Regions from separate parts of the Brevibacillus nitrificans genome, predicted to be linked through region 2. Evidence: a T-box and tRNA genes for the amino acid it is inferred to sense, from the RefSeq annotation. Region 2 holds a T-box; the other holds one or more tRNA genes.
The links. The T-box of region 2 lies ahead of ileS (isoleucine--tRNA ligase). A T-box ahead of a tRNA ligase gene usually reads a tRNA of that ligase, here a tRNA-Ile.
Positions count from the first base shown of each region.

Region 1: it encodes a tRNA-Ile, which carries the amino acid that the T-box ahead of ileS (isoleucine--tRNA ligase) is inferred to sense. The anticodon was not compared.

Region 1 covers NZ_RHHU01000012.1:81,873-97,271, forward strand. Annotated here, with positions in the region: gene EDM59_RS20305 (MBL fold metallo-hydrolase) at 1-478, shown strand, start outside; gene EDM59_RS20310 (hypothetical protein) at 448-810, opposite strand; gene EDM59_RS20315 (PHP domain-containing protein) at 918-1,769, shown strand; gene EDM59_RS20320 (winged helix-turn-helix domain-containing protein) at 1,945-3,183, opposite strand; gene EDM59_RS20325 (GNAT family N-acetyltransferase) at 3,616-4,071, opposite strand; gene EDM59_RS20330 (YjcG family protein) at 4,152-4,661, opposite strand; gene EDM59_RS31160 (hypothetical protein) at 4,818-4,976, shown strand; gene EDM59_RS20335 (alpha/beta hydrolase) at 4,979-5,683, opposite strand; gene EDM59_RS20340 (hypothetical protein) at 5,777-6,328, opposite strand; gene EDM59_RS20345 (phosphatidylglycerophosphatase A family protein) at 6,506-7,102, shown strand; tRNA gene EDM59_RS20350 (tRNA-Ile) at 7,550-7,626, shown strand; tRNA gene EDM59_RS20355 (tRNA-Val) at 7,670-7,745, shown strand; gene EDM59_RS20360 (helix-turn-helix transcriptional regulator) at 8,104-9,072, shown strand; gene kapD (3'-5' exonuclease KapD) at 9,221-9,838, shown strand; gene EDM59_RS20370 (HelD family protein) at 10,042-12,261, shown strand; gene EDM59_RS20375 (hypothetical protein) at 12,265-13,107, shown strand; gene EDM59_RS20380 (BREX system ATP-binding domain-containing protein) at 13,129-14,271, shown strand; gene EDM59_RS20385 (BREX system ATP-binding domain-containing protein) at 14,290-15,399, shown strand, end outside.
Region 2 covers NZ_RHHU01000001.1:49,325-64,723, forward strand. Annotated here, with positions in the region: gene EDM59_RS00220 (LCP family protein) at 1-901, opposite strand, end outside; gene EDM59_RS00225 (NAD(P)/FAD-dependent oxidoreductase) at 1,123-2,040, shown strand; gene EDM59_RS00230 (NUDIX domain-containing protein) at 2,069-2,542, shown strand; gene EDM59_RS00235 (MFS transporter) at 2,621-4,009, opposite strand; gene EDM59_RS00240 (mandelate racemase/muconate lactonizing enzyme family protein) at 4,025-5,143, opposite strand; gene EDM59_RS00245 (TraR/DksA C4-type zinc finger protein) at 5,159-5,932, opposite strand; gene ileS (isoleucine--tRNA ligase) at 6,085-8,868, opposite strand; T-box leader at 8,917-9,165, opposite strand; gene EDM59_RS00255 (DivIVA domain-containing protein) at 9,222-9,707, opposite strand; gene EDM59_RS00260 (YlmH family RNA-binding protein) at 9,807-10,580, opposite strand; gene EDM59_RS00265 (YggT family protein) at 10,607-10,873, opposite strand; gene EDM59_RS00270 (cell division protein SepF) at 10,904-11,323, opposite strand; gene EDM59_RS00275 (YggS family pyridoxal phosphate-dependent enzyme) at 11,379-12,074, opposite strand; gene pgeF (peptidoglycan editing factor PgeF) at 12,071-12,919, opposite strand; gene EDM59_RS00285 (YlmC/YmxH family sporulation protein) at 13,012-13,296, opposite strand; gene sigG (RNA polymerase sporulation sigma factor SigG) at 13,453-14,232, opposite strand; gene sigE (RNA polymerase sporulation sigma factor SigE) at 14,379-15,101, opposite strand; gene spoIIGA (sigma-E processing peptidase SpoIIGA) at 15,104-15,399, opposite strand, start outside.

The DNA.
Region 1 (15,399 bases), on a different contig from region 2:
ACAAGTGGGCGTTGTATGTGAGGAGATCTGCTTTGCCGCCGACAGCTATTTGGGGGAAGACATATTGGATAAGCACAAACTGCCGTTTCTTGTCGATGCACATGAGACGATTGCCAGTCTGGAAAAGCTGCATGCGTCCAGCTACAAAGGCTACATACCTGGACACGGACCTTACACCACCTCCTCTCATGGTGCGGTAACGAAAAACATCGAGCTCCATCACAAAATCTATCAGGAGATCGAAGAATTGCTGCAGGATGAGAATACGCTGGAAGAGGCATTGGCTCGTCTTTGTGAGCGTTTACACATTTCCATAGAGAACGCCTCAAGCTATGTACTGTTTCGAACGGCGTTCATGGGCTATTTAGTTGGACTGCACAAACAAGGGAGAGTTGTCTATCGGTTTGTCCAAAATAGATGGTTGTGGAGGAAGACAGAGCTGCTTGTTCAGGACGGTGCAGATGGGGAAGAGAGGTAGTCGGCGATTTCCGCAAGCTTGTGCTCAGCAGCTTCACGGACAGCTTTGGGAATGAAAAATACTTCCTCGGAAGCGGCGTTCATGTAAAATTTTGCTTCCAAATAGGGATGCCCCAGCTTGACAGTCAGTTCGCCTTTACCTGTCGTCGTGTTGGCGAAGTTCGTAGGAATTCGTAAAAAGTACGTACTGCTGCTGGCTGAGTCGTACATGACGACATCATACGTGGGTGTGGCGTCCCCAACGGAGCGTGAAAAGCCTTGCAGTCGGAGCATCTTGTCGACATAGGAGAGCGGCTGCACGACACCGGTCAGGGTTTTGTTTTTTAACCGCATGGACATCCTCCTCGATTCAACCTGTAAGAAATCGGGTTTGATTACATCCTATGTAGGTCCATTACAATTCAGACTTCTGGAAAAAGAAAAGAAGGAGTGGAATTTCCATGATTACCCATGCAGATTTGCATACCCATACCAAAGCTTCGGATGGTACATGTGATCCGGCTGAAAACGTACGACTTGCCAAGGAGGCGGGACTTGCCGCTGTCGCTATCACAGACCACGATACCGTAGCGGGAGTGCCAGCCGCACGGAAAGCAGCAGAAGAGCTCGGGATCGAAGTGATTCCCGGTATCGAAGTCAGCTCCGTAGGGCGGGGACAGGACATCCACGTCCTCGGCTACTTTGTCCCTTATGAAGATGAAGCGTTTCAGGAGCGATTGGTTAGTCTGCGGGAAACGCGCCACGAAAGAAATCAGCTGCTCATTGCGCGGCTGCAGGAGCTGGGGATCCCGATTACGCTGGAAAACGTGTACCGCCGCAAGCAGGGCACCGATAAAAATATCGGCCGACCCCACATTGCGGAGGAGCTGATCGAGCTTGGGGTGGTAGCGTCAATCGATGAGGCGTTTGCGAAGTACCTGGGGAAAGAAGGGGCAGCCTATGTAAACCCTCCGCGAATCACTCCGCAACAGGCTATCACCTTGATCAAGGATGCAGGGGGAGCAGCGGTACTGGCACATCCCGGTCTGTACGATGCAGATGATCTGGTAGTGGAGCTGATTGCCTTTGGTTTGGACGGGATTGAGGTCCATCACCCTGACAATGATCCTGATCAGCGTGCACGCTACACGACTTGGGCAAATGAGCATGGCCTTGTGATCACAGGAGGCTCAGACTTCCACGGATGGCGAGGAGAAGAGCCGTTTCATGCGATGCTTGGAACGCATACGGCACCGATGGAAGCCGTTGAAAAGCTGCGGGAGATTGCGGCGGGGAGAAAAGCTCAGAAGTAACCGTGCAAATGAAAACAGCAGAAGCCATGGACCAGATCATCAAGTCCAGGACTCCTGCTGTTTTAAACGAACGATCCCGGGTCAGCTGAGCCCCCGATCTGATTCACCAATCATCAGTGGGCAATCGTGCAATCCGTTGCAAAGGGTGGACGAGGTTTCGTCTTTTGAGTGGGGATCACGACTTGTGCAGCTTCGCAAGCCACGGGTCTGGTACCAGATCGCTGTATTCGACCGCGTCGGCACCGACGAAGGATGCGAGATCGCCCAGATTTTCCGTTATGTCGTGATACAAGTCGGCTGTTGGGAGGACGTCAGGCTCTAAATAAAGTCCCTCGATGCAAAGGATGTGGCGGCGGCGATCGACCTTGGGTGACACCCGTCCAATCAATTGGTCGCCATGCAGGATCGGCATAAGGTAGTAGCCGTATTTCCGCTGAGCCTTGGGGACGTACATCTCATTGCGGAAGGTGAACCCCCAGAGCTGTTCGGTGCGCTCCCGGTCGCTTATCAGGTTGTCAAAGGGAGACAGCAGCGTCGTACGCGCCTCCCAGCGTCCTTCTCGAATGGCTTCAAGTGCATGGAGGGAGTCGGTGTGGACGAACCATGTATGTTTGGAAGAATCACCATCGATCTCGACAGGAATCACCTTTTGTTCCCTTTGCAGCCGCTCGAGTATAGAACGAAGGGGCACTCGGGATTGAAAGCGAAAAAAATACTGCTTTACATCAGCCACCCGCGCGATGCCGAGGGCACGTACCGCATGCTCCACGGCAACAGCGTTCGCTAAGTCCATCGGCAGCGCATCGCGATCAGTCTCCTGCGGCAAATGAGCATCGGTGGTTGCCCACAGTCGTTGGCCAGATGCACGACCGGTTACCATCACATCGCCTCCCAACCATAAAAACTGCAGCATGCGCTCGACATTGCGGCCAGCAGTCCAGCCGCTCGATTTCCAGGCGACGGCGGAGAGGTCCTCAAATGCGCTCGTAGGGAGTGCGCCATCTTCCTGGAGGCGTTCAAAGATGTGCTGACGCAGCTTGTCGTTCGCGTTTATCCATTCCGCGGTGCTTTTGGGGGGATAGGCGTTCATATGTGCCCGGTACATCGGATAGTCTTCCGTAAGAACGATGGCTGCACAGTAGACCCAATATTCGAACAACGAGCGCTGGTGCCATAGCAGGTTGTTGAGCAGTGGCGTGGCACCGGAACCGAGCCTGCTCCAAAGCACGAGTTCATGGCTCGGTGCCACTACACTGACCGGATCCAGCTGCAAATAACGTAATGACTGTAAGACAGCCATCAATTTCTCCTCATTTGCAGCCTGCTGAGGAGCTGCCAGATGCTGACTTGCGATAGCCAATCGCCGAGCATCTGTTTTGCTGATCACAAGCGGCTGATCGATTCCAAATGGCATAAGATCACACCTCCGAATAAGAGAACGTCGTAGCAGCTCCAGTAGAAGCCGCGAAGAAGGGACAAGCAGTCCAGCTTCTTTTGAGGCAAATTTACATATTTTCTCATAAAGTCTTTTCCTATGAAAATATCATTTATGTGAAGAGCCGTAAAGAGGAGACGATTGCATACGAATCGTGTTAGCGGTACGTGGCCGCAGTCTACCACTTGATGGATCGATCACAGTCATCAGCTTCTAGGAGATCAAGCCTCTTTGAGTTGGGCATTGAAAGAGGACCTAGGCGAAGGAAAAGGAGATCCGTATTTTTTAATCAGCATAGAAAGCGGGAAAACAGGCGCGTATCGTGCATACCAAAAAAGGCTACACGATTATGCTTGCAGTAGCCTTTCTGACTGGTGTTACTGTTCGGTTGTCTTTCTTGTTTACGAGCTCTTATGCTTTGTGAAGCTTTTTCACCATGGCAATATGCTCGATACCGGCTTCGTCAAAAACATCCCCGTGCGGCTCGTAGCCAAGCTTTTCATAAAAGCGCTGTGCATGTGTCTGCGCATTCAGCTTGAGTGTATCGTAATTGTGCTTGAGGGCGATTTCCTCCATCGCTTGCATGATCATACGGCCGAGTCCGGTTCCACGCTCGGACTGGTTCACGGCAACGCGCTCTACCTTGCCCACACCTGGCGCATACGGGCGCAGGCGGCTCGCACCCACAGGAGTTTCCCCATCGTAGGCGACGAAGTGAACGGTGCCGCTGCTTACTTGATCGTGCTCATCGATTTCCAGGTCTTCGGGTACTTCCTGTTCCACAATAAATACAGCGCGACGGACGGAGAGGGCATCCGCCATTTCTTTTTCAGATTGGACTGTTTGGATCTGATACGTCTTGTTCATGGTGGCACGTCCTTTTTACGGCAAAAGATCCCTCCCTGCGAAAGTTACAGGGAGGGTCGTTGGTGTTTTGGGTATATGTCTTACTTTTTCAGCAGGAAGGTCTGGTAAACGCTCCAGATGCCATCCTCCAGCTGATAAATGAGGTGGAAGCGATCTACTTCAGAGGTCAGGTCGATTTTCGCCATGCTCATTTGTCCTGTCAGGTCGCGAAGCTCATCGTCTGACAAATCACGCCCGATGGTCAGGTGAGGCACGTACGCATACGTTTCCTTTTCATTGACACATTGGTTCGCAATTTTTTGATGAAGAGCGGTGAAAGGCTCCTTGTTTTGCAAGGCCAGGTAGATGACGTTGGTCGTCGGATGAAAAGACGATACCCGATGGAATTGAGCCGTAAAGCTTTCCGTTGAGGAAGCGACTTGCTCCAGATGGCTGACCAGCTCAGGCAATTTGGCCTCTTCCAGCTCGAAGCCTTCTTTCAAACGGATATATGGAGGGATCAGAGCATACGCCGAATCGTAACGCTTGCGGTAAGAGTTGGCGACCTCTTGCACCTTGCTGGATGGAAATACTACGATACTGTACATCATGAGAACCACTCCTCCTTCACTATCTAGCAAACATCTATTCTCTCGGTATTCTGCTATTTTAACAGAAAATTCTTCATTTGTGTAATGTTATGCGTGAGTCCGTATATTCCGCTGGCGGCAGGAAAGACTGTGTAGTGCAGGGAGGTGCCGTACAGCATGTACATGGCCATGATGATCACATTTATTTTTCTTGTCCTTCTTTTACTCTCTGTGCTGACCTTCACCATCCTAACGGCGATCCGCAAAGTAGAGTTTGAAGAAGCTCTGGTTGCGCCGCTGAAGGACGAAGGCCCACAAGAAGAACAGCCACGGTAAGTTTACCCAAACAAGGCATGCAGCATACGCGGTATGTTGGTTTGCCAGTGGCCCCACGTATGGTCACCCTCAAAGGTCTCAAAGACCAGGGTGGCCATTTTCGTTTGCAAAATTTCTCGCAGCTCTTCGTTGGCAGTGACGAGATCAAGCGGCCCGCGAGAGGAAGCAACCGCTGTCTCCTGGTTGCCGATTTCGAGATAAATAGTCAACGGGACTTCAAACGCCGTTTCTGCTACCCGCCGATTCAGCTCTGCATCCATCGCAATCGACTGGCAGGCAATCTGCCCAAATGTATGGGGATAAGCCAAGGCGGTAAACAGCGAGACGACACCACCCAGTGACTCCCCGATGAGCGTCCGCGCGTTGCCCAACGTATCCGTCGAGTAATGGGTATCCATATAGCTCACGACTTCATCCCCCAGAAAACGGCGATACGCCAGATGCTCGCTTCCATCCGGATGATACCGAGCCGTCCGTTTATTCTTATCGACAGGTAAAAAGACTGCAAGCACGTCTGGCAGCAGCTTTTCCCGAATCATGCTATCCAAGAGCGTAGCCATCCTGCCCAAGGCCAAGTAATCATCCCCATCCTGTACGTAGAGCACGGGATAGGAATAGAGTGGAGAGTAGCGTTCCGGGGTATAGACGATCAGCTTTTCCGGCGTTCCCAGATGCCGGCTTTCCAAGATGATTTCCTCAAGAGCCACAAGCCTGTCCCTCCTTCATGGGATGTTCTGGTGATTATTATACAGGAGAGGGGGGAAGTGGACGAGAGGGTGTCGCATTTTGTAGAGCAGAGCTTAGGGAAGATCGCTTTCTTTTAAATAGCCATCCCAATCCCGCTCAAGCTTCCATACCCCATCCACCTGACTCATCGTGATCTGTCCCTTTTTCACCACTGACTGATCGGGAAGACCATTTCCGTAAAGAAACTGTAATCCCAGGGTGTAGTGACCGATGTAGGAGCCGTTCGTTTCATCTTGATAAAACTCGTCCATGCGTACATCTTTCACTCTGATCTCGCATTTTTCCCGGATAACAGCTTCAATCGTCATACCTGCGACCCGATTCTTGAAAAATTTTTCGTATTCCTTTTGATGCAAGAAGGGCTTTACTTTTTCTGAAATGGCTTGAAACGCAAGAAAGTAGGCGTCCCCTTTTTCGGTGGATGACGCAAGCTGTTCGTAGTGCCCGCCCGCCAGCTGGGAGTAGGAAAACTCATACTGGGCTTTTTTCAAGGAAAGGAGCAACCTTGCCGCTTCCGCTTCCAATGAGGGCTGCGCCTGGCAGCCGGTCAAAATACTGGCGATGAGCAAGACAAGCAGGGGGAAGCTCCCTATTTTCAGCTTCACGCAATGACCACCTCCTTGGAAAAGGATACTATTAATTGGGAATATAAGTAAACTTTTATATCGAGTAAAAGTTGCGGTGGACTTTCCATTCTGGGTGAAACATTGTCGCAATTTTGTCACCATATGATACTATGGTAGAAAACGACTTCACTCGATATGCGGAAGGGGTTGTCTCTTATGAAGAAGCAAGTACACAGCATCGAAGTCAGAAACGCCGCCCTCGCACGCCTAACAGAACGAGGCGTAACCGTGGAGGACATCGCAGAGATCGTGTATCTCATGCAGTCGCCTTACCACCCAGACCTGACGATGGAACCATGCATCGAGAGTGTGAAAGCAGTACTGGAAAAAAGGGAAATGCAGCACGCCATTTTGGTGGGCGTTGAATTGGATATCTTAGCAGAAAAAGGCTTGCTTTCCGAACCGCTGCAGTCAATCATTGCATCGGACGAAGGCTTGTTTGGATGCGACGAGACACTGGCGCTAGGCTCCGTTTTCGGATACGGAAGCATTGCCGTGACGACTTTTGGACATCTGGATAAACACAAGGTCGGAGTCATCAAGCGCCTGGATACAAAATCAGCAGAGGGGCGGGTCCATACGTTCCTGGATGATTTGGTGGCAAGTGTGGCAGCCAACGCATCCAGCCGCATGGCGCACCGCATGCGGGATGAGCAAGAGGCAGCAGCTGCGCGGGAAGAAGCATTGGCGCAGCAAAGTGCGGAGCTGAAGCTCGAGGCGAAGGGTGAGGAAGGGAACGAGCAGGCAGGGTGAGGATGGCTTATTAGGGAAGCAAGGACTTCACGAGAGCGCGAAGCCGAATGGTCAATACAAGATTCGGATTCGGAAAGTAAAGGACTGTACTGCTTGCTTTGTAACAGTTTGTAAAAGCTGATTAAGAGAAGTGAGCCATTCTCTGTTCGGGTTACGTGGATCAGGGGGAAAAAGGTGGAGCGGTGACTGCCGTCATGGTTGTGTTTTTTCGCCTATATTCAGTGACCATACAAGCTGAGGAGCAGAGAGTGGCTTTTGTATGTAAGGGAAGGTATTCCTTTTCATGGAACGATGTGGAGGATTGAGAAGGAAATGCCCACCAAACAACCGTTTTTTGGTGACCTTTTGGTGGGAGTGAAAAAATTTACTAGAAATTATGTTTTTCCTCTTGAAATTCATTTAGGCATGCTGTATAGTAATAAATGTGATCGACGTCCGGTGCGATTGGGGCCCTTAGCTCAGTTGGTCAGAGCGGTCGGCTCATAACCGATTGGTCGTAGGTTCGAGTCCTACAGGGCCCACCATTAAACGAGTACATAGATGTTTAAGATCACATACATATCCCATGATCCGGTAGCTCAGTTGGGAGAGCACCATCTTGACAGGGTGGGGGTCGCTGGTTCGAACCCAGTCCGGATCACCATAATTCATTAATAAAACCACTTGAGAAATCAAGTGGTTTTTTGATTTCTATCCTCCTAAGTCCGGAAACCCCATTGGCTTCTATCATGATGAAGTTCAGAAGAAACAAGGAGTGGTATCCAAGGATCGGAGCGATCGGCGTCATGCCTGGAGGAATTGGAGGGATCAAAGGAAGGAATCAGCGAAGTAATGGTAGAGAAGGAGTTGTTGGCAGTAGGGGAAGCACATCTCGCATTCTGAACCACCCAAAATGGATTTGTGTCAGCTTCCTCTCTTCTCTTTTTACGTTGTGAAGAGGAATTAGCCTCATCTATCGAGAATGAATGGTAGGATATTTTTGCCTTTTTGGAGTGAAAAACGTGGACAAAACACAACGATTGTTCTATATCCTTACGACTATACAGCAGAGGCCAGGCATCACCGCGCCGAAACTCGCCGAATTGACAGGGACCTCGGTGCGTAGCATTTACCGAGATATCAAAGACCTGGATAAGTGCGGGATTCAAGTCATGCTGGAGGGCAGCAAGGGATATTTTATCGTAGACAACTATATACAACCCCCGGGTAAGCTCGGAGTCGACGAATATCTGGCCATCTCTCTGTACCCGATCCTGGCAAGCCAATCGAGGCTAAAGGGGCAGCTCTTCCAAAAGTCTTTTCAGTCCGCGATGGAGAAGATCCTTACACGATTCAAAGTAAACGATAACCTGTTGCTATTAGGGAAACGGATCCGGATACATACGGAGCAGATGAATCCGGAGCAGGACTTGCTCATGCAGCGAATGATCCAGGCGATCGTGGACGACGTGACGATCGAGTGCGAGTACTATTCGATGTATCGGGAAGATTGGACGAAAAGAATGATTGATCCCTATTATCTGGTCCCGCGCGGAGGGTATTTGTACCTGATCGGTTTTTGCCACTTGCGTGAAGAGGTCCTCACGTTTCGCTTGAGCCGTTTTCAACGCATCGAGCTGACCGGCAAGAAGTTTTTTATCGAGGACGATTTTGATATCGACACTTTTTTGGACAAACTGTGGGGCATCAAGGCGGACCGCAACGAAACAACTTTCAAAGTAAGGTTCACCAAGGAAGTCGCCCGCTATATCAAAGAGCATAAATACGATTCGGAACCCCAGTTTGTGGATCAAGAGGACGGATCGCTCATCGTGACGGTTACCACTCGCGGGGCGGAAGAATTCATGCGATGGATGAAACAGTACGGGAAGGACGCGGAGCTGCTGGAGCCGGTAGAGTATCGGCAAAGGCTGTACGGTGAATACCGGGAAATGGCCGAGAGATACTGTCAGGGAATCCAGGTTCCCTGACAGTATTCGTTTTTTCGGAGCTGTTTACGATTTGGATATGCGGAAATTGATGGAGAAACATACGTTCCCTGTCAGGATGTGTCACTTTCACAAGTATGTTGGAAGCAGAAGAATCTCTTCCGATGAAAGTAAATAGAAGGAGGAACGTATGATGTCCAAGCCATATCTGTTCGTTGATTTTGAGTTTACTATGCCCGAAGATCATCAAAAAAGAAAGGGCTTCGTACCGGAAATCATAGAAGCGGGTGTGGCAGTCGTGCGGAACGGGGAAGTGCATGATACGTTTTCATCCTTTGTGAAACCTGAGATCAATTCTTTATTGAGCAACAGATGCATGCAGTTTTTGGACATCACCCAAGAAGCAGTTGACCAAGGGATATCCTTTCGAGAGCTTATTGCCGCATTCATGAAATACGAAAGCCAATGCATGAGTACTGTTGTTACCTGGGGGAATATGGACATGTATGTCCTACGGAAACAATGTCTGCAGGCTGGCATACCTTACCCATTTCCCAACAAAGAAATCGATTTATCCATGGAGCACAAACGGTTCTACGGCACGAAAAATCAAACCGGGCTGATGAAGGCGCTGGTGGAATTCGGTCATTCGGCAAAAGGGAAGCATCACCGGGCTCTGGATGATGCGATGACGACGTTTGAGATTTTCAAATTGATGGAAAAAGATAAGAAGTATCTGAAGAGAGCAGAACCGTCTACGATTGGGGAGTTAGTGGATTTCAGCAGGCTGCTTGCCCATATGGCTTGAGAAAACAATTCCTTTTTCTTGCAACGAAGTAATGATCAAAAAACTATTGCCGGGTCCTGTTTGGGGCCCGGTTTTTACTAAGAAGTTTCACAGCGTTGAAATTGTGGAAAAAGAATGGAAGATGAGCTAAAGTGAATTTATAGGAAAATTATCACATTTAATTTTGTACTAAAATAACCCAAAAGTCCTGCTAGGGTGGTTCCATGAGACAACTAATCATTCAGGAAGAACAAAGGCACGTTGACCAAACGATTCAGGAAATAGAAGAAGTCATTGAACAGCTTGCAAATAGCAAGCGAATGCCAATGGATCTGGGACAGGAATACGTCGAATCTCGAAACAAAGGAAGAATCTCCGAATACAAAGAGGCCCTATCCGAGCCCTACATCGGAAAACTGGAGCTGATCGAAGGAGAGCAGGTCGTTACCTATCGGATTGGAAAGATCCCCGTAGCAAAAGACGAGGTTTCGGACATCATTTATGATTGGCGGACCCCCTACGGGAACGCATACTACGGCTTCTCCGGCGGCGAAGGTAACATCGCCATCGCTACGCCTGGCGGAAAACAGGAACTGGCCATCAATCGCAAGCGCTCCGTCCATATCCGAAATCAACAGGTGATCGATGTGCGGGATACTCTGAGCAACCAGTACCGTAAGCCTGCGCTGCAGCCTGGCGAGACCGCTGACGAGATCGCACCCGACCTGACCGATGACCGATTGGCACAGATCTGGTTTGAAAAGAATACAGACCACCAAATTAAAGAAATCATTGCGACGATCCAGAAAGAGCAGAACGAGATCATCCGGATGGGAATCGCAAGGCCAGTGTTGGTGCAAGGGGTAGCAGGAAGCGGCAAGACCAGCATCGCTCTACACCGCATTTCCTACCTTCTGTATGCCTATGACAAGCAGCTGTCGGCAGATAAAATCATGGTGCTTGCCCCCAATCAAATGTTTCTTTCCTACATGAAACAGGTTGTTAAGGACCTGGATATCGCAGGCATTCAGCAAAGCACGGTCATCGATTTCGCCAGATCCCTCCTGAAGTTCGCAAAAGAGGTCAAGACGCCGCAGCAATGGCTGACCGAATTTATTGACAATCCGGGGCGAATGGAAGAAATAGCCCCGATCCTGGCTGAAAAAACATCGCCTTCCTTCAAGGAACGTGTGGAGTCTTACCTTGCCGTACGGGAAGAGGAGTTCTTGCCAGCCGACGTTCCGCAGCTTGTATACATCGTGCCCCCCGAGACGGAAACGGCTGAAAAATGGAAAGAAATCTATGAGGGCTACCAGCATTTGCCTTTGAACAAGCGCCGTACAGAGACCATCAAATCGATCCGGAACTGGGCAGAAATGGAACTGAAAAAACAGGAAAAGCATCTGGAAAACCGCTATCTGGCGACGGTAAAGGAATGGACGTCCGGTTTGCCAGAGGAACTCGTGGAACGAAAAGAGTGGGAAGGTAAGCTCCGGGAAGTGGCAGGGATTAGAGTGCGGCTGATGAAGGAAAACTGGCAGCAGGGCATGACGGCGTACTTCGATTCCTGGAAGCCGCTGAACACACTTGAATGCTACATAGACGTCTGCCAGGAGCAGGGATGGCACAGCGATGACCTCAAGCAGAAGAAGATAGGCTACGAGGATCTTGGTGCCTTGTTGCATATGGAAAGAAAAATCGAAGGGACAGACGTCTTGCTAGATTACCTCGTGATAGACGAAATGCAAGATTTAAACCCGTTTTTGACAGACTCGCTCAAGCCGCTAGCCAAATCGCTGACGATGCTGGGGGATATCTCACAATGCATTTATCCTTGGACAGGGTTTCGGGACTGGTCTGATCTGGGGAGCATCTTCGGTACAGAGCTTCACTATATGGAGACTGTTGTCAGCTATCGTTCGACCTTCGAAATCATGGAGCTGGCCAACCATATCCTGCAAGCTTCGGCAGGATCTTTGCCCGTTATTCAGCCAATCAACAGGCATGGCGATCGCCCACAATTGATTGAGGTAAGCGATGGAGCCGATCTTGTCCAAAAACTAAGACACTCCATCCGTTTGATGGTCGAGAAGGGCCATCCCAAAATTGCCGTCATTTGCAAAGAGGGGGCCTTATCGAGAGCGCTGTATCATAAAATGCTGGAGCTGGGTGTAGAATCGATCCAGCTGGTGGAGGACAGCCAGGCGCAGCTGCGGGAGAGGGTCGTATTCATTCCCGTGTCCTTGGTGAAAGGACTGGAGTTTGATGCCGTGATCATCCCGAATGCCAATAATCGGTCATTCGCAGACGAGCTGGATGCCAGGCTGCTGTTTGTCAGCGTGACGAGAGCACAGCAAGAAGTGCATCTGCTATATTTCGGTACGCCCAGCCCCTTTCTTACGGAATATCCGTTTCAACCAGAACAAGTATTGAGGACGGTGTAACAAATGGAACAGCAAAAGACGATAATAGACGGAAAAACGTTGGGGAAAGACATGCAAAAAGAACTGAAGCAAATGTTTAAACCGCTGTTTTCCCTAGCGGAATCCAAAGCAACAGATGCGGATTTTCTAGTAACTGCCGCCAAGCAGTTAAAGCTTCTGCCTGATGAAGGAATGATGGGACAGTTCAAGGCCAAGTACATCCCCCTCGTTCAACAAGTGCTCGACGAACAGGTGAAGGAGTACAAAAAGCATGAGACGGCATATTTGCGCTCCGCCAAAGAGAAGGGGACGATTATCCGCGAAGTGAGTAATGGATGGAGAGTCGGTCCATTGCTTTTGGAAACCAAGCCGAGCGAAGGAAAGATTCGCTTTTGCTATAACCGGGAGCCGTTGACCCCGTTTGTCACGGTTGCTGCTTCTAAAGAGATCGAAGAGTTGGAAAGCCAGGCCCTTCTTATGCTGGAGAATGCTTCGATCGATCAGGAAAGGCTGACTTTCTGGATGTGGATCGCTTACAAAAAAGCAGTAGTCGGCATTTATGAGCAAATGGAGGGGCAATCCGTATTGATCCGGGAATTCGCGGAAGAATTCCTAGTTCTGTGCGCGAAGGACAAGGAGTTCATCAAGTCGGTCGGATTTGGCGTCAATGACAAATTGCCTATGTGGCTGTTCCTGTACAACCTGGACCGTTACCGGCTAATGGGAGGTATGGTTCCAGCGCAGCAGCGTATCGGGCTGCAAACCGGAAGCCAGCAGGAAGTAAGCAAAGGCTTGGGAGTAACGGTAAACGGATTACATTCAGAAGAAGAGTATAAAACGATGTGCTACGCCATTCCCTATAAATAAAGAGCGAAGGAGATGACGGACGTGACAACAGGATATCGGGATGATGTCATCGATGCTTTAGAGACCTTGGCTCAATATGGAATACCGAATCCAGGGAGCGCTCATCTTTTCGATGTGGGAACAAGACCCTATCTCGATTATTTCGAACAGGAAGTAATGGATGGTTTTGTTTCTCATGGAGGAGCCACCTGCAAATTTTTTGAAGGGGCATACGGTTCGGGGAAAACTCATTTGCTTCAATTGCTCCGACAACGGGCTTTGGAAAAAGGAATGATTGTTGCGAGTGCCGATTTGTCACAGGCTCTGCGGCTCGAGGATTGGAAACAGATTACGGCATACATTTTGGAAAACATGGAGGCGCGGGTCAACAATCAAATGGTGAGATCCCTGCCTGCGATCATTTCTGCTCTTCAGGCGGGCCGCACCATTCATGCAGATAACCTCAAGAAAGTGCACCTTGTCCACCCTGGCTTTCACAATGCGTTATGGTGGGCAGCCCAAAAGGAGCATCTGAATGCTGCCGCCTGGAACACGCTGCGTGATTTTCTCACAGGGAACCGGGTAAGCGTGGCAGACATGAGGAGGCACAACCTGCTGGGAGTAAAGGGACCGCTGAATGGCAGAAATGCAGAGCTGGTGCTCAAGACAGTTCTCGGAGGCTTGTATCATTTGGGAGTCCCGGGAGTCCTGCTCTTGTTTGACGAGAATGAAAGGACCTTGCAATCCACAAGGTCAATTCCGCCGCGAAGTCAGCGTATTGCAGCCAATCTGATGCGCCGGTTGATCGATGGATGTACGACAGGGCTTTTAGTGGGAACGGTTTCCGTATTTGCTGTCCTCCCAGGTTTTCTGGAAATGTGTTCGCGAAACTACCCGGCATTGGGGCAGCGCCTTCAGATGGTCAGCGGCGGTCTCCCCAAGCAAGCTTGGCGCGTTCCCACTCTGCCGTTGGAAAAGGTGAACATCATGCAGCACCCGGAAGATTTCTTGAAGGCGAGCACGGAGATGTTTATTGGCCATGTAGAAAGACTGCAGGGAAACATAGACGGCTTGCGGGAACAGATGACCGGCATCGGGCAACGGGTCCTGGAGAATAATGTTGGGTCCGGATACAAGCGCGAGTTGATGAAATCGTTGTCACATGCCTGTTTGAGCCGCTTGTAGGCAGAGGGGAGAACTACCATGAAGGACAAAATACTGACGATGTTGGAAAGCATGGCTTCGCATGGCACTGCACCGGAAGAAGGATGCAGCTTGTTTGGCGTGGGCTATGACGATGCTTTTTCTCGCCTGCAAAAGGTCTACCTGAAAAGAAGGTTCGATCGGGGAGCGTCCGCAGAAAAATTTGTGGTCGGGCCTTTTGGTTCCGGGAAGTCTCACTTTCTCCACCACCTGATGGAAATAGCCCGTGGAGAAAATTGCGTCACTGCCAAAGTGCTATTGAATAAAGATGTCGACTTTACACAGAATCTGGTGGTATTCAAGGAAGTCGCCAAAGAAATCCGCCTGCCGCACTCAAACCAGCATGGCATAGGCAGCATGATCCAGGGGATAGTCGAGAATATCAAGAGCCAATCCGACAACCCGTACACAGGAGACTTGTTGTTGAAAGGTTGGATCAGCGGGCTTGAGCAAGTCGACTTTCGCCTGACTGCCTATGGAAAAATGCTGCGCGAAGCCTGCAGTGCCTATCTGGACGACAACAGGGACCGCTTTGACAGGTTGTGTCAATGGTTGGGCGGAGAAATGGATAACCGGGAGCTTTGTAAGGAATTACAGTTGTCACCGGTGACAGCAGCCGAGAAAAATCTTCAGGCGAAACGGGCGATGTTTTCTCTGTTTCAATTCGTCAAGCATGCCGGTTACCAAGGAACGGTCGTCTGCTTTGATGAGGCGGAGCAAGGCTTTGCCGTCGATAAGAAAAAGATGGAACGCATTCACTCCATGCTGATGGCGAATATCAACTCGATCGTGGAGCTGAATCAAGGCTCCGTGTTGTTGGTGTACGCCTTGACTCCCGATGTCGTCTCCAAAATGGACGCATTCGCTGCGCTTCAGCAGAGGATTGCAGACCCGGCTCCGAATGAGGGATTTTTTGATGGAAACACTTTCGCGCCTTTGATTGATTTGACCAAACGTTCCGACATGCTCGAGGATTTGCGGGAGATCGGGGAAAAACTGGTCCAACTGATGTATGAACATTTTGAAGAAGAAATGCCGGTAAAGCGGCAAACTGCTCTGGAACGCGTCCGCGACAGGGCATTGCGGATCGTGGAACAAGACTTGTCCAGC
Region 2 (15,399 bases):
ATCCATTGATTTGATCCTTGGACAAATCGGTCCGAATATGCTTGCCTACCGTTTCCAGGACAGCTGTCAGGCTCGAAATACCGTCGACGGAAGCCACTTTGTCTGCAACGGCCTTGATCACCTGCTGTTGTCGTCTGTTCCGGTCAAAGTCACTGGAATTGTAGGCAGAACCCCGCTTATCCAAGCGATGACGTACAAAACCAAGCGCCTGCTCTCCATTCAATACCTGTGTTCCTTTTTTCAGGCTCCGATAAACGCCTTCTTGCGGAAGCTCATAAACCAGATCTTTGTCAACATCGACCTTTACACCGCCGAGCTTGTCGATTACAGCTGTGAAGCCCTCAAAGTCAAGCTGGACATAGTGGCCTACGCTTACGCCAAGCATGCTTTCCAAGGTTTTCTTCAGCAAGGTCATCCCATTTTCCGTAACTGTCTGCCCTTTGCTTTCTGCGCGCTTTTTGATTTCTTCTCCCAAAGCAAAGACTTCGTTTATTTTGTGATACCCCGGATAGCCCGGGATTTCTACACGAGTGTCCCGTGGCAGGGAAACCATCGTAAGTTTTTTGGTTACGGGATTGGCGACGGCCACTACCAGTACGTCGGTGTTGAGCATCCCGATGTTTTGCCGAGTATCCAGGCCAACGATCACAAAGGAAAGCGATTCCTTTTCTTCGTAGGGCTGCTCTACTTTTGGCTGATCAGGGAGCTGATACGGATCCTCCGTGACGACCTCCAACGTCTTGTTCCACTGACTGAGGGCATAGCCAGCTCCGGCAGCTACCAGACAAAAAAACAGGCAGCAAAGCAGAAGCACATACATTTTTTTGCTTCGCCGTCCACGCCTTTTTTTCTTGCTTGCCTGGTTGGAAGGAGTCTGAGGTTTTTCCATTTTTGCGGGCACGTTGGTCACTCCCTTTTCGTCGAATTTTGCACAATCGCAGATAAATTTCCCAAGATTTTGGCAATTCTTGTCCCATTTTACCACATCCTCCCGGCATTTTGTATGACGAAGGAACCTGCTCCCACGTTGCAGCTCGGAACATTCTTGCACTCTGGATACGAAACAGGTAGTCTAAAACTAGGTATATTTGGTACGCAAGAAAAAATCGGGGGGACAAAAGAGTGGAACACGTACAGGTGCTGATCGCAGGCGGCGGCATCGGAGGACTGTCCGCGGCTATTTGGTGCCAACGATTAGGATTATCCTGTCTTCTGGTGGAAAAAGCAGATCATCTCGGCGGACAACTGCTGCAAATCCGCAACGAAATCGTGGACCTTCCTCCCCGCGTTTACGCCAATGGTTCAGCTCTGCTGGATGATCTATTGAGACATCCCGCCATTGATGCCGTGCAGCCGCGACTGGAAGAAACCATCATTTCCATTGATGTTTCAACTCGCATGGTGAAAACAACGAAATCGGACTATCGCGTAGACTTTTTCATTGCCGCAACCGGTGCAAGTCCCAATGAGATCCCTGCGCTTTCAGGTTGCAAGAAAGTGCTGACGACTTCTTTCTCCACAACGGCTCAGGCAGACATGCTATCGGCACAGGATGTTGCTGTCATCGGCGGCGGAGACCGCGCTCTCGAGAGTGCCTCCAATATCAGCAGATTTGCCCGGCATGTAGATCTTCTCGTCCGGAGTGATCATTTGCGTGCCCGCTCCGAGTGGATTGCACGGCTGGAAAAGCTGCCGAACCTTCGCGTTTTCTGGGAAACGGAAATAGAGTCCTATGAGGCCAGAGAGGAGCGAATCGCACTGAAGCTCCGATCTGCCAACAACAGCGAGCCTGCTGAAATTGTCGTGGACTGGATTCTACCGCGAATCGGCGTGCACGGAAACAGCAGCGTATTTTCTTCCCTGGCTACCTTCGGAGATGCTTACCTGAAAACGGACGAATTTCAACGTACTTCTGCATCTGAGTGGATATACGCGCTAGGTGACGTCAGCAATGGCGCCCCCTATGCAAGTCTTTCTCTTGCGGTCGGTCAAGCGATGAAAGCCGTCAAACACATTTCGCTGCAGATCCAGCAGCCTTGAAGCACAGATTAGCAAAGGAGATCTCGTCATGTACGCTTTTCTAGATGACTTCGGCTTGCCAGTCGAGTTGACTTTTGATCACGAGGAATACGGCAATCACGAGGCACGGCATGTTCTTATTTTTCCGTTTTGGCAAGGGAAGCTTCTGTTCACCCGTCATCGAACTCGCGGGATCGAATTGCCGGGCGGTAAAGTAGAACCCGGGGAGAACAGTCTGGCAGCTGCTGTACGGGAAGTGTACGAGGAAACGGGAGCCGTCTTGGATGGAATAGAACGAATCGGACAGTACACGATCGACCATTCGATGCGAAAAGATATTTACATAGCCCGTGTGCTGGAATACGCCAGCCTCCCCTCCGGTAGTGATGTAGCCGAAACCGTAATTTTTTCACACATCCCTACCGATGTTAAAGGCGATCCGCAATTTAGCCGCCTGCTTTACGATGACGTCTATCCGCTTGCTCTGGCTCGCGCATTGACTCATCGATTTGCTCAATTCTGACGAAACGCAAAAACAACAGGCACTGCCCGAATCGGCCCCCTTCCCTTTCACGGGGTGAGACTGATTGGGAGATGCCTGTTAATTTTTTTCTTTTTCTTTCTGCCCTGACAAAATTCGTTTAAGAAGCTCATCAGGGTCAAACCCGTACTTTTCCACTGCCGCTTCCTTTTTCTTTTCATCGGGTGTAGCCGGTTCGATCCCGAGCAGCTCAGATACTTGTCTCCAGCCTTTCGTCTCGGCAGCCTTCTGATCCTGCTCACCGCCAGCCTGTGTTTGCTGCTGCGCCTGTTTGGGCTTTAGAAAGAAGATCGCCAGGACACCAAATACGAGGGATAGTCCCGCAATCGACCAAAACATGACCGTCCGTGAAATGTCCAAAAGCCATGTGAAGATGGGAGGTCCGATCGCGACCCCGATGAAGCGGACACCGCTGTACAAAGAAGTGATCATCCCCCGCTCCGCTTTTTGCACCGCTCCGACAATCATGCTGTTTAAGCAAGGCAAAATGAGCCCCGTACCAGCGCTGCCAATTACTAGGATACCGATCAGCGGATACGCCCCTTTTACAAAGCTGGCAAGAACGTAAGAGGCGGAGAGCAGGAACATCCCCACGATCACAAACCACCGCATGAGCCCTAGCTTCTTTTTAATGATCAGGCCCGTCACATACGCAGCGATACTCATGACCAGCAGCGGGATGGCTAGAAAGCCACCCTTGATCACGCCATCGATCTTGTATTTTTCCTCCAGCAGGTCTGACAAGTAGAACAGAACACCAAACAGAGTGAATAAGCAAATGCTCCCGATAAAGAAGGCGGGAATCAGCCATTTCCCATGCTGTTTAAAAACCTGCCCGATAGAGTGCAGGTATTGCTTCACCGGTATGGGCTGTTTTTCTTGCTTCTTTTCTTTCGTCAGGAATAAAAACAACAACAGCACGACGCCGCAGATAATCGGAAAGGCCAGAAACACCATGTACCAGGAGATCAGGGCAAGCAGCGAGCCAAAAATCGGGCTTAGTACCTTGCCAAGGCCGTTTGACGTTTCCATGAGCCCCAAAGCCCTGCTCTCCGACGCACCATTAAACAAATCCCCTGCGAGCGCCATGGCGATGGGTGCAGTACCCGCAGCACCGATCCCCTGCAATACTCGTCCTACCATCATGATCGAATACGGATTCTCCCACCATAATGCGGCAAGTCCTGCCAAAAGCCCGCCCGCACCATATACGACAAGGGAGAGGATGATCACGATTTTCCTGCCAAATCGGTCTGAAAGATACCCGGCAAATGGGATGACAATGCCAGCTGCTATGGAAAAGGCGGTAATGAGCAAACTCGTCTGCAAAGAGGTGAGATCCATTTTGGCTTTCATGGTTGGCAATACAGGGATGAGCATGGAATTACCCAGCACCATGACCAGAGGGATACCCGTTAAGCCAATCAAGTTTTTTGCATTTTGCGCCATAAGAAACTCCTTCTTTTACGCATAAACGCTGCCATCCCAGCGCATTGCGTTGATAAGCTCCCAGTCCGGCAAAACTCCAATTCCGGCTCCTTCCGGGATAGTGACCTTGCCTTGCACCGGAGCTAACGGAAACAACTGTGTGAACGGATTCTCCATCGCATCCCACTCCACGGGCTCGATGGGATCGGCATCCATTTTCGACCATGCCGGAAGACAAGCCTGAGCAAATAAGGTATACAGCCGAGCCAGGCTGCCATCAAAAGAATGAGGGGATACCCGATATCCATACTGCCTAGCCAGCTGCAAGTGTGTCCGGTAGGCATCGATCCCCTCTGTGTGCAGCAAATCTGGCTGCGCAATATCCAACGCACCAGATTGGTACAGCGGTAAAAACTGAGCGCACTGAACCAGATTCTCTCCGCCCGCAATGGGTACCTGAATAGCTGCCCGCAGCTTTCCATACTCCTGCGCACGATCCAGCGGCATCGGCTCCTCTAGCCACAGCCAATTGGGGAACTGGGAGAACACTCTCTCCCACTTACGTGCATGAGACGTATCGTAGCTTTGGTTAGCATCCAAAGCGACAAGAACATCCTCGGGCAGTGTTTGCATGAGACGCTTGATATGGGCAAAATCCTCTTGCAACGAGCGTCCTCCGATTTTTACTTTCACCTGTTTATGCCCAGCTGCAACCTCCTGCGTGACCTTTTCAATCGAACGCTCGCACCAATCACTGGCTTCCCAGTAGGATTGAAATGAAGCGTAAACCGGTATTTGCTGATGAAATTTGCCGCCCCACAAATCACAGACAGACAACCCCGCGCGCTTCGCAACGATTTCCGTCAAAGCCATGCTCACTCCCGCTGCCGAGCGCTGGTGCCATTTGCTGATGACATCTGTCAGCGCGAGTCGATCCGTTGCCATCTTACCGAGCAAATAGGGAATGATCCGCTCTCGGAAGCCCGACTGAAGCGTAGGGAGCCAATCGATAATCTCCCCCCACCCGTCCATTCCCGATTTGGTAATGACGCGAATCAAAAAGCATGTTCGGTACCGTTTGTAACCATTTGCATCGCCATACGCTTGTGGAAGCTTATAGAGCAGCGGGTACGTCTCTACACGCTCGATTTGCATTTGCGGTCCTCCTGGCTACATCAAATCGTTTCGGCCTTCCCTGTCTGCCCGCTCTTCTTCGTAATCGTCGTAGTTCAGGTAATTCCCTTTCCCCTCGCCCTTTCGCATATACTCCTCGTAGGTACCGCTCCGCATAAAGTGAACGCTGTCCTGACCGTGATAGCCATCGATATCGGTGTACCCGATTTCCTCTACATCTTCCACAAAGCCATCTGGCTCATCACTTTCGATGTACATTTCCTTGTAATCGGTCTTGTCGTTATCCACGTAAGAAAACGGAGTGCTCGAGGTGCCCCACGCCTCTACAATTTGCCACGCATCTTCCCCGTCAAAGCCGTTCTGCCCTTCCTTTTCGTCAAGTGAGGTACGCCCGAACGGAGGCATCAAAAACTCCTCTTCTATGGGACGAGATTCGTTGATCGTAGGCGCTGGTGCGTGTTCCTTGCAGGTCTGTGCCTGTGGGAGTGCCTCGAGACGCTCCTCAGAAATAGCCGCCCCACAAACGGTACAGGTCCCGTATGTCCCCTCATCCATTCGTGTCAGCGCCTGATCAATTTCCTTCAGCGTCTCCCTGTCCAGGCTATCCAGCGCCAAATCTTTTTCCCGCTCGAACAGTTCACTGCCAATATCAGCGGGATGGTTATCGTACATGGCAAACTCCTGCAAAGAAGTCGTCATCGGTTCTCTCATGCCGTAATGGTCCTGCACGCGATCTTCCAGCTCTTTTTTCTGCTCCAGCAGCTTAACTCGAAAAAGTGTCAGCTTGTCTTGGTCCACGCCAGACACCACCTTTGGTTTGGTTTCCTCACGTGGTAGTATGTCTTGGCTTGCACGGAATTAACCGATTTCAGCCCATCCCATAAGTTGACTGAAGACCTTGCTGAAATAAAAAAACCTGCCATTCCCTACAAGGAATGACAGGTCGAATCTTTTGGTATTCTTTATTCTCCAACGTGTGCGTAATGCTCCTCCACAATGCCCGCGCAGCGTCCGCAGATCGTTGGCAGGGATGGGTTTACACCCACATCGAGCTTCACGACGCGGCAGCGCTCGCATTTGACACCACTGGCTGCAGATACCACAGCGGCAATGCCTTCCAGCTGTGCTGCTTCAGCTGGTGCAGCAGTACCTTGTGGATGCAGTTCCACATCTGCCACGATGAACAAATCTGCCAGATCGTCCATCGCTGCCAAGGTTTTCGCCACTTCCTCTGTTTGTGGGTAGAGGGCCAGCTTTGCATCGACAGAGTTACCAAACACTTTGTTGCGACGCGCTTCTTCCATTGCTTTCAGCACTTCATCGCGGACGGTGAGGAAAGCGTCCCACTTGCTTTCGTCGTCAGCAGAGAAGCTCAAATGCTTTTCATCCGCTTCTGGCATGTCTGTCAGCTGCACACTCTTCTCATCCACGCCTGGAACAAAGCCCCATACTTCATCTGCTGTATGCGGCAGCAATGGTGCTACCAGCTTCACCAGATTCAGCAGGCAATCGTACATTACTGTTTGCGCAGCGCGGCGTTTGAGGCTATCCGGCGCTTCTACATAGAGACGATCTTTACAAATGTCCAGATAGAAAGCGGACAGATCGATTACGCAGAAATTGCGAACGGAATGGAATACCGTATGGAACTGGTACTCGTCATAGGCTTTGCGTACACGTTTGACCATTTTCGCTGCTTTTGCCAGAACATAGCGATCCAGTTCACCCAGCTGCTCATAAGCAACGCGATCTTTTGCCGGATCAAATCCATCCAGGTTTCCGAGCAGGAAGCGGAAGGTGTTGCGGATTTTGCGGTAAACCTCTGCGATCTGGCTCAAAATCGCATCGGAAATACGTTGGTCCGCTTGATAGTCGACAGATGCGACCCACAGGCGCAAAATATCGGCACCCAGACTGTTGATGACTTCTTGTGGAACGATGGTGTTCCCCAGGGACTTGGACATTTTGCGTCCTTCTCCATCCAGGGTAAATCCGTGGCTCAGCACGCCTTTATACGGTGCAGTGCCAAATACCGCAACACTCGTGGAAAGCGAAGAGTTGAACCATCCACGGTATTGGTCGGAGCCTTCCAGGTACAGATCAGCAGGCCAGCTGATGCCGCGCTCTTTCAGGACAGATACGTGGCTGGAACCAGAATCGAACCACACGTCCATGATGTCTGTTTCTTTGCGGAAGTCTTTGCAATCGCATTTTGTGCAAGACAGACCTTCTGGTACGAGCTCATTGGCTTCACGAGCAAACCAAACGGAAGAGCCTTCTTTGCGGAACAGGTCTGCAATATGATTGATCGTCGTATCGTTGATGATCGGCTCGTTGCAGGATTTGCAATAGAAGATCGGGATAGGAACTCCCCATACGCGTTGACGGGAGATGCACCAGTCTCCACGATCAGCGATCATGTTAGCCAGGCGGGTTTCACCCCAATGCGGAATCCACTTCACTTGTTTGATGGCTTCCAGCATTTGCTCGCGGAACCCGTCGATGGACGCGAACCATTGCTCAGTCGCACGGTAGATCACCGGCTTTTTCGTGCGCCAGTCATGCGGATAGGAGTGCGTAAAGAAGCTGAGCTTGAGCAGAGCGTTGTTTTCTTTCAGCTTTTCGGTGATCACTTTGTTTGCATCTTCGTAGAAGAGACCTTCAAAGCCCGGAGCTTCACTGGTCATTTTTCCTTCATGATCAACTGGGCAAAGCACGCCGAGGTTGTATTTTTGTCCGACGTTAAAGTCGTCTTCCCCGTGTCCTGGAGCGGTATGAACGCAACCGGTACCCGCATCGAGCGTTACATGCTCGCCCAAGATGAGTGGAGACGTACGGTCATAGATCGGATGCTGCGTCACGACACCTTCGAGGTCTTGGCCTTTGTGGGTGGAGAGCACTTCCGCGTTCTCCCAACCGATTTCCTTGCTCGCGTTTTCAATCAGTCCGCTCGCCACCAGGAATTTGCGGCCATCTGCTTTCACTACGCTGTACTCCAGTTCAGGGTGCAGCGTGATCGCCAGGTTTGCCGGAATGGTCCAAGGTGTAGTCGTCCAGATGACAACGCCTGTATCCGTATCCAGATGACCTTTGCCATCCACTACCTGGAAGCTGACGTAGATGGAAGGAGAGCGTTTGTCTTTGTATTCAATCTCTGCATCTGCCAAAGCGGTCTCGGAAGAAGGAGACCAATACACACAGCGCAGACCTTTGTAAATGTAGCCTTTTTTCGCCATTTCCCCAAACACGCGGATTTGGTTTGCTTCGTATTCAGGAAGCAGCGTTACATAAGGGTTTTCCCAATCGCCGCGAATTCCCAGACGTTTGAACTGATCGCGCTGCTTGTTGATGTAGGACCAAGCATACTCTTCACAGCGTTTGCGGAAGTCGTTTACTTCGATGCTGCGGCGATCCAGACCCTGTGCATTGACAATAGCCTGCTCGATTGGGAGTCCATGTGTATCCCAGCCTGGAATATACGGTGCATAAAAGCCCGCCATCGATTTGTAACGGACGATAAAGTCTTTGAGGATTTTATTGAGCGCATGTCCAATATGGATATCCCCGTTTGCATATGGAGGGCCATCATGCAAAACAAACGAAGGACGTCCAGCGGTACGTTCCTGTACAAGTTTGTAAATATCCATCTCTTCCCAGGCAGACTGCATTTGCGGCTCCCGGTTTGGCAAGTTGCCGCGCATCGGGAAGTCCGTTTTTGGCAGCGATAAGGTTTTGCTGAAATCCATGGCTACATTCACTCCTTAAAAATATAAAAAGCCTTCACTCATCCCCAAAAAAGGGACGAGAGAAGGCTCCCGTGGTACCACCCAGATTGAACGATCGTAATAAAAATCGTTCCACTTGTATCATTCGTAACGGGAATGACGCGCGCACTTACTCCCCTGCCTGTCATTTCCCTGGCAAGATTTCGGCTATTGAACTCCCGGGTGATTTTCTGTGGGTGCATCTCGTCAGGCTCTCACCTATCCCTGACTCGCTAGGCAGTGCAATGCTCACATACTCGTCCCGATCATCGTCGCTATCACTATGACAAAGTTGTTTTTCATTATAGTACCATCATCAACAGAACGTCAATGTTTTATTCAACAGCAACCGCTGAATCAGCATGCTCGATATCATCCCATGCTCCGTTTTCCAGCATTTCCAGCTGTGCTTCCAACAAAGTGCGAAAACGCATGCGGTAAACAGACGCACGTTTTTTCAATTCTTCGATTTCGATTGCGATTTTTCTAGACTTAGCCAAGGCTTCATTTACGATCCTGTCCGCATTTTTCTCCGCTTCCTTCAGGATCAGCTGTGCTTCCTTACGAGCATTCGACTTGACGTCTTCTGCTGTTTCTTGGGCAACCAGAATCGATTTGCTCAAGTTTTCTTCCAAGCTCTTATAATGATCCACACGCTCGTTAAGAATAGCGATGCGTTCTTCCATTTCTTTCTTTTCTTTAATCAGGAGTTCAAAATCCTTAATGACCTGATCCAAAAATTCATTTACTTCGTCAATGTTGTATCCGCGAAAGCCAGTACTGAATTCTTTATTGTGTATATCCAACGGCGTTAAAGGCACATGAACCCCCCACTTTTCCCGATAATCATAGCCAATTATTTCGACAGGATCAGCTGTATATCCTGCCGTATTTTGCAAATTTTTGTGGTCTCCTACAGCTTATGTGACCAGTCCCACAATCATGCGAATCCTGCCACTGCGAGTCGGGCCAGCTACTTCCAGTACTTTAAATCGTCCAAACCCTGCCATAGAGACCATATCGCCCGCCTTCAGCGCATGGGAAGGATCCTCGAGAACTTTCCAATTCACCTTTACTTTCCCACCCCGGATGGGAACCAATGCTTTCGCTCGGGACAAATGGTGTACTTCCCCAATGATCGCATCCAGTCGCGGGGATGGAACCGTGATTGTTTTCTCCGTAAACCGCGGCGCTGGCGGTGTGAAGTCTTCCCAGGAGACTCGTTCAAACTGCACAGAGGTCCTGTGAATCTGTGTCACCTGTGTGCAAACATAGTCGGCTACCTCTTCCGCGACAATCGCGTAGCTGCCTGCTGCATCTGTCAGCATGTCCCCGAACTTTTCCCGCTTCATCCCCGCATTGAGCAGCGCGCCCATCACATCGCGGTGCTCAAAGACGTGAAAGCGCTGATCCGCAACGATCCGCAGCAAAGTCAGACGATAGTCTTCCATCTCCACGGGCATGTAATCCGGGTGGATAATGACCCGCACCCGCTCTGCATCCTCATAGCCGCCATGAGGTGTTACAGAGACATCCTGTACCTGCGAGGAGAGACTTTGAAAGATTTGTACTTGCCGTGGATCCAGAAAATCAGTAAGGCGCATGGCCTGCTTCCGCTCTACCAGCGTCAGCATTTCCAGCGCCCGTTCTACAAAGGGACGTTCTTCTTTTCCAAAGTGATCAAATATGCTCATACATTCACACGCCTAAGCTATTTTCGTTAGTATGCAAGTTTTGTCAGGATCGAGAACAGTCCGTATGAAGCAAATCGCAAGGCGATCAAAGCCACAATCGGCGAAATGTCGATGAATCCCAGTGAAGGAATAAAGCGACGGAATGGAGCCAAATAGGGTTCAACCAATCGCTCCAGAAGCTGTCCAATTCCTGTCTCGCGCATTTGCGGTACCCAGGACATCAGGATGTACGCAATAATCATGTATTGATAAACCGTGAAAGCAAAATCCAAAATCGTCAGAAGGTAACCCATTCCCTCACCCTTTTTATCGTCGTTGGTTCCTTATTCTTCCATTACGCTGGAAATCGTGCCTTGAATGTCTACGTGGTCAGGCGTGCAAACAAAAATGGTGTCTCCCACTTTTTGAATATCGCCGTTCAACGCATAGACCGTTCCGCTTAAAAAGTCAATAATTCGTTTCGCTTGATCCTTTTCCACGCGGTGCAAATTCACCACGACAGGTCTGCGATGCCGAAGATTATCTGCGATGTCTTGTGCATCACTGTAGTGACGAGGCTCACAGAGGATCAAACGAATGCCCTCCTTTTCCCGTGCTTGAAAAGGAACCACGTTGTTCGCTCTGCTGGCAAGTTGCCGCTTATTGGAAGAATCGTGTTCCTCCTGCTCTTCTTCGATTGTTTCTTCGACGTACTCTTCGTTTTCCAATCCCAGGAACCCCATCAGCTTGTTCATTACACCCATGCCCTTTACTCCTCCTCTCTGCGCTGTTACCCAAATCGCAAGGCTGGTTTCCGATTTATGGCTTGACCAGTACGGAACCCAGTCGAATATATGTAGCTCCTTCTTCAATTGCCACTTCAAAATCACTTGACATGCCCATGGATAGCTCTTCCACATGTGCGTGAGGGAATGCCCATTCATTGATGCGATCTTTCCACTCATAGAGACCTCGGAAAACAGGTCGTGCGTCTTCCGTATTTTCGACAACAGGCGCCATGGTCATTAATCCAATGATCTTTATATGTCTCATATTACTGGTTTCGCGTAAAAAAGCCAATACATCATTGGGACTAAGCCCAAATTTTGTCTCTTCACCCGAAATATTCAGCTGTAAAAAACAAAATACGACTTGATTCAACGCTTCTCCGCGTTTATTCAGCTCTTCTGCCAAGGATAGACGATCCAAAGAGTGGATATACGGAAAACGTCCTACGACTTCTTTCGCTTTGTTCGTTTGCAAATGACCGATGAAATGCCAGGTGCCACGATCCCCATACTGCTCGTACTTCGGTACCCCATCCTGAACGCGGTTTTCCCCGATATGCTCGATTCCCGCATCAAGCAAATCGCGGATAGCTTCGGCATCGACGTATTTGGTGACCGCGATGATCTTCACTTCTTCCCGCTTCCGGTTCGCTCTGTCGCACGCAGCTTGAATTCTTTCTTCGATGGTCTGCATGCGTTGTTTTAGCAATTCCATATCCATGCTCATGACGTACTCCCTTCTCCCTTCATGCTTTTCCATCCGATAAACGAGGCCATCCGCCCTGTCGTTCCCGCTACTGGCGCTTCCTTGCGGTGTGAGAAAAACAGATCGGTACGGCAGCTTGTACACCAATCCGTTGCTGCGATATTCGTGGAGGACACGCCGGCCTCCAGCAGGATTTCCGTATTCAGCTTGCGCAAATCAAGCATAAAGCGCCCGTTTTCAGATGGTGTGACCGATCCTTCCCACCGCGACGTGCTTTCGCGGACTCGCTCCATGATTCTTTCATCCACCTCATAGCAGCAGCCGCCAATGGATGGTCCGATCGCAACCAGCAAATCCTCACGTTTGGTCTGATACTGTTTCTCCAGCGCCTTCACCATTTCCTCGGCAATACGTCCAACTGTTCCCTTCCAGCCTGCGTGAGCCAGCCCAATCGCTCCAGATGCAGGGTCAAGGAAAAACAACGGCACGCAATCCGCGTAGAAAGAAGCCAGCAGCACCTCAGTCTTTTCCGTGTACAGCCCATCCGTAGCCTGGATCACATTGTCGAGACTCTCTCTGCCTGCTCCTGCGGCCGTTACTTGGCAAACAAGATTGCCATGTACTTGATCCGCGCAGGTCCAGGTCTCGAAAGGAAGCTCAAGCTGTTCTGCGAGCATCTGCCGGTTTGCTACCACATGGGCAGGCTCATCTCCTACATGTAAACCCATATTAAAAGATCCATACGGTTGTTCACTTACCCCGCCCGTGCGAATCGTAAACCCCGCCACTAAACCGGGAAAGCGTTTTTCCCATTCCTGTAGATGCAACAACGGCTTTTCTCCAGCCATGACAAACGGTTCTCTCATGCTGTCACCTTCCTCATATGGCTTATCATACCATAAAACTTGACTCCGCCAAGGCTTGGCGGAGTCAAAGTCATGCCTATACACGCTTCCCTTTATTCCCTGAAATCCTCTCCACCTGAGGTTCTCGTATCTACTCGGAGCGTTTCTTCTACCCGCACGAGTACAACATCTTTACCGATTTTGACAATATTTCGCCATGGTATCACGAAATCGTTCCCCGATGAAAAAAAGCCTAGAAATTTACCCGGTCCCGGTACGACAATGGCCTCTACCCGTCCATGGCGCAAGTCAATTTCCAGATCGGAAATTTGCCCAAGCCGCTTCCCGTCCAAAATATTGACTACTTCTTTGGTCTGGAAGTCAGAGATTTTTACCATTCTCCCTCACCCACTTTTGATTCCGTTACTTGTAGTATATGAGTGGAGATGGGAATATGTCCTCTCTCTTCTGAAATCCTGTCGATTCGGTGTCCAAATGAAAAAAAACCCGAGCAGACGACGATGCGCCTCCGGGTTTCCTATATAAGATTGGCATTACGATTGCACGTGTTTTTGCATATGGGCGATTGCTGCTTTTTCCAGTCGAGACACCTGCGCTTGCGAGATCCCGATTTCCTCGGCCACTTCCATCTGGGTTTTTCCCTCGTAGAAGCGCATCGACAAAATCATCTTTTCCCTGTCACCTAAACGCTGCATGCCTTCCCGCAAAGCAATCTCTTCTACCCATGTCACGTCCTTGTTCTTTTCGTCGCTGATTTGATCCATGACGTAGATCGGGTCCCCACCGTCCTGATAAATCGGTTCGAACAAGGAAACAGGATCCTGAATCGCATCGAGAGCGAACACGACATCTTCCTTTGCTACGTTTAATTCCTGAGAGATTTCTGTAATGGTGGGCTCCCGCGAATGTTTGTTGGTCAGATTGTCGCGTACCTGCAGTGCCTTGTAAGCAATATCGCGCAAGGATCTGGACACGCGAATCGGATTGTTGTCCCGCAAATAGCGTCGGATCTCCCCAATGATCATTGGCACAGCGTACGTAGAAAACTTCACGTTTTGCCCAAGATCAAAGTTGTCAATGGCCTTCATCAATCCGATGCAGCCTACCTGAAACAGATCGTCAACATACTCTCCGCGGTTGTTGAAGCGCTGGATGACACTTAGTACCAGCCGCAGATTGCCATTGACCAGCTTTTCACGGGCTGCCAACTCGCCGCTCTGTAGACGCTCGAACAGCTCTCTCATCTCTTTGTTGGTCAGCACAGGAAGCTTGGAGGTATCTACCCCGCATATCTCTACCTTATTGCGCGTCACGTCTTTCCCTCCTCGAAGCAAGAAAAAAGTCCCTAACCCGGTTGTCTTGAAAGGCCGCGTACTGACGCGTAGCCGATCAGACAGTAGCAAAAGCTACCTCTGTTTCGGTTTAGGAACAGTATCTCCCTCGACTGGGAAAATATGCGTTAGACCATCTTGTTGAATTCTTTTCGCAACCGTTTTATAATTCGCTTTTCCAACCGGGAAATATAGGACTGCGAGATCCCCAATAGATCCGCGACATCCTTCTGCGTCTTCTCTTCTTCCCCTGCTAGCCCAAAGCGCAGCTCCATGATAATCCGTTCGCGCTCGGATAGCTTATCGAGTGCCTTTTTCAGGAGCTTGCGGTCGACCTGATCCTCGATATTTTTATAAATCGTGTCATTCTCAGTCCCCAATACATCAGAGAGCAAAAGCTCATTGCCATCCCAATCGATGTTGAGCGGCTCGTCAAACGACACCTCGGAGCGGATTTTATTATTCCGGCGCAAATACATCAAAATTTCGTTTTCGATACAGCGTGATGCATACGTCGCCAGCTTGATATTTTTGTCTGGATCAAAGGTATTCACCGCTTTAATCAAACCAATCGTACCGATGCTGACCAGGTCCTCGATATTGATTCCTGTGTTTTCAAACTTGCGTGCGATGTAGACAACCAGACGCAGGTTTCTCTCGATCAGCATTCCCCGCACAGCTGGATCCCCTGAAGGAAGGCGACCTAGCAAGATCTCCTCTTCTTCCCTGGTCAATGGTGGAGGCAAGGCTTCACTCCCGCCGATGTAATAGACTTCTTCAGCGCGTGCTCCAATCCATAGCAAAAAACGATACCAGGTCAATTGTAGTTGCAGGCGAAGTTTTACGTACATGATTAGCCCTCCTGTTCGAGAATAAAGGTCGATTCTTGAGAATAGGTCTCCATCATTGCGGGATGCACGATGGCCTGATAATGCCCGTCTGCGGCCAACGGAATAGGGTTGAGGCCGATCAGCACCTTGTGGGTCTCATAACGGGTACTGCCTTGCAAAACGATGACATGGTCTGGTTTCACCGCCAGTAAAAAGTCCATTCCTCGCGAGACGCTGCGATACGGAATCAGTCTGACTCGGGACTGCCACTCTACAGGAAGATCCTCCCAGGATCCGTCCAGCTTCTCCCACACTCCAC